2 linked regions of the Tistrella bauzanensis genome follow. The protein of the gene in region 1 interacts with the protein of each later gene in a pairwise test. Links are inferred from orthologs where the notes say so. Each region holds a gene or a part of one and is shown in the gene's direction. Other genes may lie near its edges.

Region 1 (6,265 bases):
GTGGCGCGCTGCTGGGCAATCTGGACCTGGTGCTGCGCAATGCGACTGGCCTGCCGGTCTCGATCGCCGACGATCCGCTGTCCTGCGTGGCTCTGGGCACCGGCCGGGCGCTGGAAGAGATGAAAAAGCTGAAACACGTTCTGTACGAGCAGTACTGACCGCTCAGAATGCTCACGCGACCGGCCGGTGGTATATCGGCCGGTCTCGTGTCATGCTTGATAGCGAGACGAACCCCTGCTTTGGGGAGATCGGACCGTGAAGCCCTTCGGATATGGCCGCGCCGTGGCCCAACCGCTTCGCCAACTGGCGCACCGTTTTGCCTTCGGTGCGCTGATGATCGGGGCGGTGGGGTTGATGATCGCGACCCGTTTCGATGTCGTGCCGGCAACCCAGCTGCGCACCACGATCGCCGACGCCGCAGCCCCGGCGCTGGAGCTGTTCTCGCGTCCGGTGGCCAGCCTGACCGGCCTGACTGACCGCATCGACGACCTGACCAATCTGGCCGCCGAGAACACCCGGCTGACCGAGCAGAACGAACGCCTGCGCCATTGGGAGCAGGTTGCCCTGCGGCTGGCGGCCGAGAACACCGCGCTCCGGCGCCAGTTGGGTGTGGTGCCGGATCCGGAACAGCGCTTCCTGTCGGCTCGCATTCTGGCCGATACCGGCGGCCCCTTCGTGCGCACCCTGCTGATTTCCGCCGGCGCCCGCGACGGCATGGCCCGTGACGGCATCGCCGTCACCTCGGCCGGGCTGGTCGGGCGGGTGATCCAGGTGGGTGAAACCTCGTCGCGGCTGCTGCTGCTGTCGGACCTGAACAGTCGGGTGCCGGTGACGGTTGAAACCGCCGACGGCACCGGACAGCGGGCGATTCTGGCCGGCGACAATTCGTCGCGCCCGGCACTGGCCTATCTGCCGGCCCATGCCCTGCCGCAGGTCGGCGCGCGCGTCGTGACATCGGGGGAGGGCGGTGTGTTCCCGCCTGGTCTGGCCGTCGGCCGGGTGATGGCCATCGATGACGGCATGGCCCGGGTCGAGCCGTTCGTGGATTGGCGGCGGCTCGATTTCGTGCGCATCCTGCTCGGCACCGAATTCGAGCCGGCGAGGGTTCCGGAACCGTCTCCGGCCCTGCCTGTGCCGCCGACCCCGGCCCCGACCTCCGCGCGCTGAGGATGACGTCCCTGTGACCGTGCCAGCTTCCACGAATACGATGGCCCCATGAAGGTGACGTCGGAGTGACATTGTCCCTCGGTGGCGGCAATGCCGCGGAGACCGGCGGGCTCTGCCGCCGTGGCGGCATGGCGGGCGCGCGGCGATGAACGAGACCCTGCTTCAGAAACTCGACCACTGGGTGCGTGCGGCGGTGCCGTTTCTGGTCAGCCTGGCGCTGGTGCTGATGGCCGCTGCCCCCTGGTATCGGCTGGGCGGCACCGCGATGATGCCCTGGGCGGCCTTGATCGCGGTGACGTATTGGAGCATCTATCGTCCTGACCGGCTGCCTTACTGGGCGGTGTTCATTCTGGGACTGGTCGAGGACGCCATCGGCTGGGGTCCGCTTGGACAGACGGCGCTGGTGCTGCTGGTGGTGCGCGGCATGCTGGTCAGCCAGCGCAAGGTGTTCCGCGGCAAATCGTTCCTGCTGATCTGGGCGGCGTTTGCGGCGGTGGCCTTCGTTGCCTGCGGCCTCGTCTGGCTGACCACCATGATCTATGCCTGGACGGCGCTGTCGCCGGCCCCGGCGATCGCCCAGTGGGCGGCGAGCGTCGCCGCCTATCCGCCGGCAGCCTGGCTGCTGGGCCAGATCCACGCGCTGGCACTGCGCCGGCGCTGATATCCCTGACGTCGCCATGGCGTGCCGGCCCGCCTTGGGCCCGTGCCTGTGATCCCGGCATGATGCGGAAGCCCCGATGCGCGAAGAACAGAACCGACACAGGCTGATCACCCGCCGCACCCTGCTTCTGGGTGGTGCGCAGGTGCTGCTGACCGGCGTGCTGGGTGCCCGCATGTGGTATCTGCAGGTGTCCGAAGCTGCCCGCTATCGCACGTTGGCCGACGATAACCGGATCAGCCTGCGCCTGCTGGCGCCGCCGCGCGGCCGGATCTTCGATCGCGACGGCCGGGTGCTGGCCCTGAACCGCGAGAATTACCGCCTGCTGGTGGTGCCCGAACAGGCAACCAATCTGCAACAGGTGCTGACCAGCCTGTCGGAACTGGTCGATCTGCCCGAGGAGATGCAGGCCCGGGTGCTGCGGGATGCCGAGCGCCGTCGCCGCTTTGCGGCCCTGCCGGTGCGCGACAATCTGACCTGGGACGAGGTCGCCAAGGTCGAGGTCAACGGCCCCGATCTGGCCGGCGTGATGATCGATGTCGGGCTGGCGCGCGAATATCCGATGGGATCGACCATGGCCCATATCGTGGGCTATGTCGGCGCACCGTCGGAGAAGGATCTCGATGGCGATCCGCTGCTGGGACTGCCCGATTTCCGGATCGGCAAATCGGGCATCGAGCGGGCAGCGGACCTGCGGTTGCGTGGCCGGGCGGGTAATATCCGCGTGGAGGTGAACGCCTTCGGCCGTGAGATCCGCGAGTTGGACCGCAGCGAGGGCGTGGCTGGCGACGACGTTCAACTGACGCTGGATGCCGATCTTCAGACCTTCGCCACCGCGCGGCTCGCCTTCGACAGCGCGGCGGCGGTGGTGATGGACATCCATTCCGGCGACATTCTGGCGCTGGCCTCGGTGCCGACATTCGATCCCACCCTGTTCGACCGCGGCATTTCGATCGCCCAATGGACCGAGCTGATCTCGAACCCGCGGGCGCCGCTGATCAACAAGGCGATGGGCGGCCAGTATCCCCCCGGATCGACCTTCAAGATGGTGGTGGCGCTGGCGGCGCTGGAATCGGGCGTCATCTCGCGCGATCACACCGTGTTCTGCCCCGGCCATCTGGATATGGGTGACAACCGCTTTCATTGCTGGCGGCGTGGCGGCCATGGCGAGGTCGGGCTGGTTGAAGCCATCGCCCAGTCCTGTGACGTGTTTTTTTATGACATCGCCCGCCGGGTGGGGATCGATGCGATCGCGGCCATGGGCCAGCGTTTTGGCATGGGCCACCGGCTGCAGATCGGCCTGCCGGGCGAACAGTCGGGCCTCATGCCGACCAAGGACTGGAAGCAGGCGGCGCGTGGGCGTGGCTGGACGCAGGGCGAGACCCTGATCGCCGGCATCGGCCAGGGTTATGTGTTGAGCACGCCGCTGCAACTGGCGGTGATGACCGCGCGCCTGGCCAATGGCGGACGGGCGGTGGTGCCGCGGCTGTATCGCGAGATCGACGATGCCCGCGCGGCAGGGGCGAGCCTGTGGAATGCCGCAGTGCCGATGGCCGATGACGGCAGCGTCGGCGATACGCCGCTGCCGATGCCCGAAAGCGGCCTGCAGATGGCGGATGCGATCGGCGTCGACCGCACCAATCTGGAACTTGTGCTGGAAGGCATGCGGCGGGTGATCAACCATCGCCGCGGCACGGCGCACAAGGCCCGGATCGAGGATCCGGCCTATGCCTTCGCCGGCAAGACCGGCACCGCGCAGGTCCGACGGATCACCCGGGCGGAGCGCGACAGCGGCCGCTATAAATCCGAGGACGTGCCCTGGCTGGAACGCGACCACGCCCTGTTCGTGGGCTTCGCCCCGCTGCACGCCCCCCGCTATGCCTGTTCCTGCATCATCGAGCATGGCGGCAGCGGCAGCGGCGTGGCGGCGCCGGTGGTGGCCGATATCCTGCGGGCCACCATAGCGCTTGGCGCCGAGCGTGATCGGCGCCGGAGCGCTCCGCCCACACCACCGCCATCTGATGCCACGCGCCCGGCCAGCCCCGGCGGCCGGGTGGCCAGCCGGACCGGTGGCGGGACCACCGGGGGAGACAGGATATGAGCCTGCATGACGCCACGGCGCCGGCCCGCCTGACATTGGCACAGCGTATCCGGTCGTTTGGCTGGGGCCTGCTGGTGCTGCTGTCGCTGGTGGCCGGCACCGGCTTCCTGATCCTGTATTCGGCGGCCAATGGCAGCCTGAGCCCCTGGGCCAATGCCCAGATGATCCGCTTCGCCATCGGCACGGCGCTGATGATCGTGATCGGGCTGACCGATCTGAAGCTGTGGCTGAAACTCGCCTATCCGCTCTATGGTCTGGCCTTCGTGCTGCTGGTGGCGGTGGAGATCATGGGTGATATCGGCATGGGCGCCCAGCGTTGGATCGATCTCGGCTTCTTCCAGATTCAGCCGTCCGAGGTGATGAAGATCGCCATCGTGCTGGCGCTGGCCCGGTATTTTCATGGCCGCACCGCCGAGGATATCCGCCGGCCGGTGACCCTGCTGCCACCGCTGGTGATGGTGTTGCTGCCGGCCCTGCTGGTGCTGCGCCAGCCCGACCTTGGCACCACCGGCATGCTTGTCCTGGGGGCCGGCGCCATTTTCTTCGCGGCGGGTGTCCGGGCGTGGAAATTTATCGTGGTGCTGGCGCTGTTCGGCGCCATGGTGCCGGTCGGCTGGACGATGCTGCATCAATATCAGCGCGAGCGCGTGATGACCTTCATGGATCCGTCGCGCGATCCGTTGGGGGCCGGGTATCACATCACCCAATCCAAGATTGCGCTGGGATCGGGGGGCGTCACTGGCAAGGGCTTCATGCAGGGCACCCAGAGCCATCTGTCATTCCTGCCCGAGAAGCAGACCGATTTCATCTTCACCATGTATGCCGAGGAGTTCGGCCTGATCGGCGGTATCGCCCTGCTGATCCTATTCATTTCGGTGGTGATGTATGCGCTCAGCGTGTCGCTGCGCGCCCGCACGGTGTTCGGCCGGCTGGTGGCGGTGGGGGTGGGATCGACCTTCTTCCTGTATTACTTCATCAATATCGCGATGGTGATGGGGCTGATCCCGGTGGTGGGCGTGCCGCTGCCGCTGGTGTCCTATGGCGGCACGGCAATGTTGACCCTGATGATCGCCTTCGGCCTGCTGGCCTGCGTGAACACCCATCGCGATGTCCAACTGCGCCGCCAGCCGGGGCTGGAAGGCTATTAGTCGCGACAGATCAGGGCGTTGGATGGACAGGCCCGACGGCTTGTCGAAAAAACGTCGCAAGCCGCCACGAAAACCTCTTGGCAGCCCCGCCATCGCTTGCTATAAGCCGCCCACCGCAGCACTGCGGGCGCATAGCTCAGTTGGTAGAGCAGCTGACTCTTAATCAGCGGGTCCAAGGTTCGAGCCCTTGTGCGCCCACCAAATTAGAACAAGGGGTTACGCCGGATATGGCGTAACCCCTTTTCTGTGGTCTGCATATCGGTTCGAGCGTTTCGCAGATCCGTGACGCCGGCCTTACCGCACCTGCCGCCGTCTCAGGCGGCGGGGCAGGCGCCAGTTGCGGAACAGGCCGCGTTTGTGCAGCGGCTCGAAGATCGCATCAGGGCCTTCCGGGTCCAGGATCTCGTTATCGGCCAGCCAGATCTCGGTGGCCGAAAGCTCAGGCAGTTCATAGGGCCGCAGGCTGCGGCCCGGCCCGCGCAGATCCTCGATCGCGGCGATCATCGAGCCCAGGGCGTCGTGGCGTTCGGCGACCATTTCGGGCGTCGTGCCCAGATGCTCGGCCAGCAGATCGTTGCGGATATCGGCGATGCTGGCCTGAAGCCCGGCATTGGCGGGAAGGTCGGTGTCGATCACCACGTCGCATTCCGTATCCAGCCGCATCGACCGGTTGTTGAAGTTCGACGAGCCGATCCGCAGATAGCGGTTGTCGACGATGGTGATCTTGGCGTGGACATAGATCGGTGCGCCGCCTTCGGTGTGGGGATGATAGACCTTCAGCCGGCCATGCCGGTCGATGCGGCGCAGCGCCTCGATCAGCCGGGCGCGGGCGGTGTCCATCGCCACCGGCTCCAGCCAGCCATCGGCGGTGACCGGGTTGATGATGATGATTTCGGGCCCGTCATCCTCCACCAGCCGGGCCGCGATGGCGCGCGCCGCGCGGCGTGAGGCGAAATACTGGCTTTCGGCATAGATCAGGTGCCGGGCCCGCGCGATCAGATCCAGATACAGCGCCTCGATCTCGTGCTGCGGCTCCACCCCGTCCATCTTCGGCCGCGTGCGGGCGATGGCGATGTCGACATTGCGGAAGCCGGGCTGCATCGGGGCTGGCCAGCAGTCGACACCATCGTTGACCGGCGGCAGGATTTCGCCCGTGGCCGCCAGCCACCGATCGCGCGCCAGTTCAGCCAG
Region 2 (6,397 bases), on another replicon or contig:
ATTGAAAGATTGAGCGAGTTGCGCCTATAAGCAAATGAGTCACCCGCGCTGCCGCCCATTCGGATCGCCCGTCCGCGGGCGGCTTTTGCGCCGGTCCGTGATATGCCGCCGGACGCCTCGTGGAGCCGTCACATGTCGTCGCCTGCCGTCTGCACACACCTCCTTCGCCCCGCAGCCTCTCCGGCGCGGCCGCCTTGTGCCGGCCGTGGCGGCGCGGATATGGGCCGGATCGTGCGCAGGCTGATGTCGCTGGTTCTGTTGTCGCTGCTGTGCCTGAGCGGGGTCATCCTGCCGGGTACCGGCGTGGCCGAGGCCGGTGCCGCCGATGTGGCACGAGCGACGGGCCTGCGCTTCGGCCTGCACCCGGATAAGACCCGCCTGGCGATCGATCTGGACCGGCGGGTGGATTTCCGGGCCTTCACCCTCTCCGGTCCCGACCGGGTGGTGATCGATTTCCGTGGCCTCGACTGGCAGATCCTGGACCGCGGCGAGAATGACGGCGCAGGCCTGATCGCGCGATATCGGGTGGGATTGTTCGAGCCCGGTGTCTATCGCATGGTGCTGGATCTGACCCAGCCGTCACAGATCGACGCCATGTTCGTATTGCCGGCCCAGGACGGCATGCCGCCGCGCTTCGTGGTCGACCTGTCACGCACCACGCCCCAGGCCTTCGCGAAAGCGACGCTGAAGGGCGAGCCCGAGGACCGCTTCGACGGCACCAAGGTTGCCGCGGCCTCACCCTCGGCCGCGTCGCAGACCTTGAGCGCCGCGCCGGCGCTGCCCGATGCGGTGAAGCCGCGTCAGCGCGCCGACGGCCGTCGGGTGGTCGCCATCGACGCCGGCCATGGCGGCATCGATCCGGGTGCGATCGGCATTTCCGGCGTTCAGGAAAAGTCGATCACGCTCGCCTTCGCCAAGGCACTGGCCGTGGAACTGGAAAAGACCGGCCGCTACAAGCCGGTACTGACACGTGACCGCGATATTTTCATCCGCCTGCGCGACCGGGTGTCGATCGCACGGGCCGCCGATGCCGAGCTGTTCATCTCGATCCATGCGGACTCGGTGGGCAATCCCCGCACCCGGGGGCTCTCGATCTATACCCTGTCCGAACGCGCCTCGGACGGCGTTGCCGCCGAACTGGCCGACAGCGAGAACAAGGCCGATCTGATCGCCGGCGTCGACCTGTCGACGGAAAGCGCCGAGGTGACATCGATCCTGATCGATCTTGCGCGGCGTGAGACCATGAACCTCTCCGCCCGCTTTGCCGGCCATATCATCGGTCAGGTTCAACCGCATACGGAATTGCTGCGCAAGCCGGTCCGGTCGGCCGGGTTTGCGGTGCTGAAGGCGCCCGACATGCCGTCGGTGCTGATCGAAACCGGCTTCCTGTCGAACCGGCAGGATGAAAAGGTGCTTCAGGATCCGTCGCACCGGTCGCGACTGGTGCGCGGCATGGTGTCTGCCGTCGATCAGTTCTTCGCGGCCGAGCAGACCTGGAGCCGGCTCTGATCTGCGGCGCCCGCGGCGGTCAGGGGCCAGATGGCCGGAGGGCGACCCACGCATCGGCTGGACGACGCCATGCCTGCGATCCTTGCAATGCACGGCACACAGGCCTGCGATTGACGCGGGCGCGCATCGTCGCCACACTCCCGGCCAATCGTCATGCCGGCCGTTCATCATCGGTCGGCAGTGACCGTCAATCATCTGGGAGCCGCCGGCTGAAGCCTGCGGACATGCGCAGCTCATGAGCCTGATCCGCCTGTTCGGTGTTCTTCTGACCGCTTTTATCCTGCTTCTGGTCGCGGGCGGCGCTGCGCTGTATTACGGCGTGACGATGTATGATGGCGACCTGCCGAATTTCGACCAACTGGCCGATTACCAGCCCGCGACCGTGACCCGGGTCTATGCCGGTGATGGCCGGTTGCTGGATGAATATGCGCGCGAGAAGCGGGTTTTCGTGCCGATCGAGGCGATCCCCGAGGTGGTGAAGAATGCCTTCATCGCCGCCGAGGATCAGAATTTCTATCAGCACCCCGGTATCGACGTGGTCGCCATTCTCCGGGCGGCGGTCACCAATATCGATAACATCGCCAGCGATCGCCGGCCGATCGGCGCCTCGACGATCACCCAGCAGGTGGCCAAGAATTTCCTGCTGACCAACGAGGTCTCGATCGAGCGCAAGGTCAAGGAGGCGCTGCTCTCGCTCAGGATCGAGCGTGCCTTCAGTAAGGATCACATCCTTGAGCTGTATCTGAACGAGATCTATCTGGGCTATGGCGCCTATGGCGTGGGCGCTGCTGCGCTGGAATATTTCGACAAGTCGCTGGACGAGTTGACGCCTGAGGAAGCCGCCTATCTGGCGGCACTGCCCAAGGCGCCGAACAATTATCATCCCATCCGCCGCGCCGACGCCGCCAAGGCCCGGCGGGACTGGGTTCTGGGTCGCATGGCCGAGGATGGCTATCTGACGCCACAGGATGCCGAGACTGCCCGGGCCACGCCGCTGGTCACCCGGCCGCGTGGCGGCGAGGATCTGGCACGCGCCGATTATTTTGTCGAAGAGGTCCGCCGCGATCTTGCCAACCGCTTCGGCACGGATGCGCTCTATGAAGGTGGGCTCAGCGTTCTGACCACGGTCGACCCCAAGATGCAGGCGCTGGCCGACAAATCGCTGCGTGACGGTCTGGTGTCCTATGACCGCCGTCATGGCTATCGGGGGGCTGTGTCGACCGTCGATGCCACCGATGCGGAGGCGATGACCAAAAAGCTGACCGATCTGGGCCGCGACCACCCGCTGGTACCAGGTTGGCGCTATGCGGCGGTGGTTGAGGCGTCGAAAAGCACCGCGCGGCTGGCTTTCGCCGATGGTTCCGCCGGCACGCTGGATCTCGACGCGGTGAAATGGGCGCGGAAATACGTGTCGGTCGACCGGCGTGGACCGGCGGTCCGGGCGGTCGACGAGGTGGTATCGGTGGGCGATGTCGTCGCTGTGGCGCCAGCCAACGACCCGACCGAGATCGCGGCCGAAGCCGAACGTCGTGCCGAAGACGGCGAGGCGCCGGCACCGAAGCCCGCCGCCACCGCCCTGAAGCTGGTCCAGGTGCCTGATGTCTCAGGCGGGATCGTCGCCATGGACCCGCATACCGGACGGGTGCTGGCGATGACCGGCGGCTTCAATTTCGCCGCCAGCGAGTTCAACCGCGTGACCCAGGCGCAGCGCCAGCCGGGATCGTCGTTCAAGCCGTTCGTGTATCTGTCGGCCTTCGAGCATGGCTGGACGCCGGCATCGATCGTGCAGGACGCGCCCCTGGCGCTGGAGCAGGGGGCAGGGCTAGAGACCTGGCGGCCGAAGAATTACAGCGGCCGTTTCTATGGACCCTCGACCCTGCGGGTGGGCGTTGAACAGTCGCGCAATCTGATGACGGTGCGTCTGGCGCGCGAGCTTGGCGCCGATACCATCGCCGATCTGTCGCGGCGGTTGAACATCGGCGACTGGCCGGCCTATCTATCGACGGCGCTCGGCGCCGGCGAGACCACGCTGATGCGGCTGTCGACCGCCTATGCCATGGTGGTGAATGGCGGCAGGCGCGTGGAACCGGCGCTGATCGAACGGGTTCAGGATCGCGAGGGCAAGACGATCTATCGCCGCGATCAGCGTCCTTGCGAGGCTTGTTCTGTAGCAGCCTGGCAGCCTGGATTGCAGGCACCGCGCCTGCCCGATGCGCGTGAGCAGGTGCTGGACCCGCGCGATGCCTATCAGCTTGTGCATGTGATGGAAGGCGTCATCCAGCGCGGCACCGGCCGGCGCGCTGCATCGATCGGCAAGCCGCTGGCGGGCAAGACCGGTACCACCAATGACAGCTTCGATGCCTGGTTTATGGGCTTCAGCCCCGATCTCGTGGTGGGCGTCTATGTCGGTTTCGACACGCCACGGTCGCTCGGCGACAAGGAGCAGGGCGCATCTGCGGCACTGCCGATCTGGATCGAGTTCATGAAGGGCGCGCTCAGCAACGCGCCGGCCACACCATTCCGCACGCCGAGCGGTATCAGGCTGGTCCGCATCGATGCCAAAACCGGTCTGCTGCCCGGTCCCGGCACCGCCTCGGTGATCACCGAGGCGTTCAAACCCGGCACCGAGCCGACCACGGTTGCCGGCGAGGCGGCCTATGATGACTATCTGAACGATGTGGCACCTGGCGGCGATGGATCGTCGACCGGTCGCCCGCCCAGCCCCTATGGCGGTGCCAACGTCCCGGGCCCGGGCGGTTTGTACTGAGCGGCGCCGGTTGCCCTGACCGCATCATGGACATGGCGTGAACATCTTGACGGCCTGGCTCCGGCCGTGGCCTGCCCCATCAACAGGAGGACGTGCACATGCGCGCCGAGATCAAGTCGCTGGCCGACGAGATCGAGCAGACCTTCGGGCTGCTGAGGAGGTATCTTTGACTGGGAGAACGCGCTTATTCGGCTCGAAGAGCTGAACGCTCTCTCGGAAGACCCCAAGCTCTGGGATGACCCGGCGCGCGCGCAGAAGGTGATGCGCGAACGCACCCAGCTGGATGGCGCGGTGGAGCGCTATCGCAAGCTGGATCAGGCGTTCCGCGATGATCTGGAACTCGCCGAACTGGGCGAGATGGAAGAAGATGACAGTGTGGTCGACGAAGCGCAGGCTTCGCTTGCCCGGCTGCATCAGGATCTTCTGACCCTGAAGGTCGAAAGCCTGCTCTCGGGCGAGGTCGACGGCAACGACGCCTATCTGGAGGTGCATGCCGGCGCCGGCGGCACCGAAAGCCAGGATTGGGCCCTGATGCTGTTGCGCATGTATACGCGCTGGGCGGAAGGCCATGGCTACAAGACCGAGATCGTTGAAGAAACCGACGGAGAAGAGGCGGGCATCAAGTCGGCGACGCTTCAGATCAAGGGCCAGAACGCCTTCGGCTGGTCGAAGACCGAGACCGGCGTGCATCGTCTGGTGCGGATTTCGCCATTCGACAGCCAGGCCCGTCGTCAGACGAGCTTTGCCGCCGTGCATGTCTATCCGGTGATCGACGACACCATCAATATCGAGATCCTCGACAAGGATCTGCGCATCGATACCTATCGGGCATCGGGCGCTGGTGGCCAGCACGTCAACCGGACCGACAGCGCGATCCGCATCACCCATGTCCCGACCGGCATCGTGGTGCAGTGCCAGCAGGACCGGTCGCAGCACAAGAACCGTGCGACCGCGATGGGCATGCTGAAGGCGCGGCTGTACGAGCGCGAAATCCGCATGCGCGAGGAAAAGGCCCAGGCGGAAGCGGATGCCAAGAGCGATATCGGCTGGGGTCACCAGATCCGCTCCTATGTGCTGCATCCCTATCAGATGGTGAAGGATCTGCGCACCGGGGTTGAAACCGGCAACACCCAGGCGGTGCTGGATGGTGACCTGGATGCCTTCATGCAGGCGGCATTGTCCGCCCGCGTCGAGGGTCGTTCCGGCGATGTCGGTGATCTGGACTGATGCGGTGCCGGCCCCTCAGGCTGGCAGGTCTTCCGGTCATCACGGCCGTGGCGGCGCTTGCTGCCACGGCCGTGCTGTTTTCGGGCCATGGCCGCGCGCAGGACGCATCCCCCGTCCTGGCGGCGGACATGTGTGAACGCGTGATTGCGATCACCGCGTCTCCCGCGCCCGACGCGCCGGAGCTGTTTGGCAGCTTTGCATTTCCCTGTGCCGCCAGTGCCGACGCCGCCCTGCCCGTGGTGCTGATGCTGGCCGGGTCGGGGCCCACGGACCGCGACGGCAACCAGCCGGGATTTCGCACCGACATGCAGCGCGCGCTGGCCGAGGATCTGGCGGGCCGTGGCATCGCCAGTTTGCGCGTGGACAAGCGGGGCGTGGGCGCCAGCGCTGCCGCCGCCCCGGATGAGGCGGCGATGACGCTCGACATGCTGGCGGGCGATGCCGCGCGCTGGACACGGGCGGCGCGCAGGCTGGCGGCGGGTGCCGCTGTCGTGACCATGGGCCACAGCGAAGGCGGCCTGCTGGCCCTGCTGGCTGCCCGCCGCGTGGCAGCCGATGGCGTGATCCTGGCGGCGACGGCCGGAGAGCCTGCCGGGCGCACGCTGGCGCGGCAGATCGATCAGGCGCCGATGGATGACGCCACGCGCAGCCGCGCCCGCCGGATTCTGGCCGAACTGATCGCCGGGCGGCAGGTTGACGGGGTGCCGCTGGATCTGGCGCCGCTGTTCCGGGCCAGCGTGCAACCCTATCTGATCTCGTGGCTGGGCGTCGACCCGGCGGCGATCATCGAGAGCCTGCGCGGCCCGGTGCTGATCCTTCAGGGCGACCGCGACCTTCAGGTGACCGTGGCCGATGCCCGCCGGCTGGCGGGCGCCCGGCCGCAGGGAACCCGGG

The links.
Region 2: the proteins of mrdA (region 1) and IEW15_RS10990 interact in binary tests that used the Escherichia coli proteins (3 or more experiments, as listed by UniProt). The link is inferred for Tistrella bauzanensis from one-to-one orthologs.

The regions. Positions count from the first base shown.
Region 1 is NZ_BMDZ01000017.1:66,881-73,145, forward strand. Bases 1,423-4,415 are described here. They hold mrdA (penicillin-binding protein 2), read left to right. Parts: upstream 1,423-1,904; coding sequence 1,905-3,926; downstream 3,927-4,415. Other genes in these bases: mreD (rod shape-determining protein MreD), read left to right, coding at 1,423-1,828; rodA (rod shape-determining protein RodA), read left to right, coding at 3,923-4,415. Also shown: IEW15_RS09370 (rod shape-determining protein), read left to right, coding at 1-158; rod shape-determining protein MreC, read left to right, coding at 256-1,167; more of mreD, read left to right, coding at 1,313-1,422; more of rodA, read left to right, coding at 4,416-5,074; IEW15_RS09400 (phospholipase D-like domain-containing protein), read right to left, coding at 5,369-6,265. UniProt on the Escherichia coli protein: Catalyzes cross-linking of the peptidoglycan cell wall. Responsible for the determination of the rod shape of the cell. Is probably required for lateral peptidoglycan synthesis and maintenance of the correct diameter during lateral and centripetal growth.
Region 2 is NZ_BMDZ01000022.1:48,834-55,230, forward strand. The notes cover bases 1,386-4,510. They hold IEW15_RS10990 (penicillin-binding protein 1A), read left to right. Parts: upstream 1,386-1,744; coding sequence 1,745-4,276; downstream 4,277-4,510. Other genes in these bases: IEW15_RS10985 (N-acetylmuramoyl-L-alanine amidase), read left to right, coding at 1,386-1,509. Also shown: more of IEW15_RS10985, read left to right, coding at 232-1,385; IEW15_RS11000 (alpha/beta hydrolase), read left to right, coding at 5,644-6,397. UniProt on the Escherichia coli protein: Cell wall formation. Synthesis of cross-linked peptidoglycan from the lipid intermediates.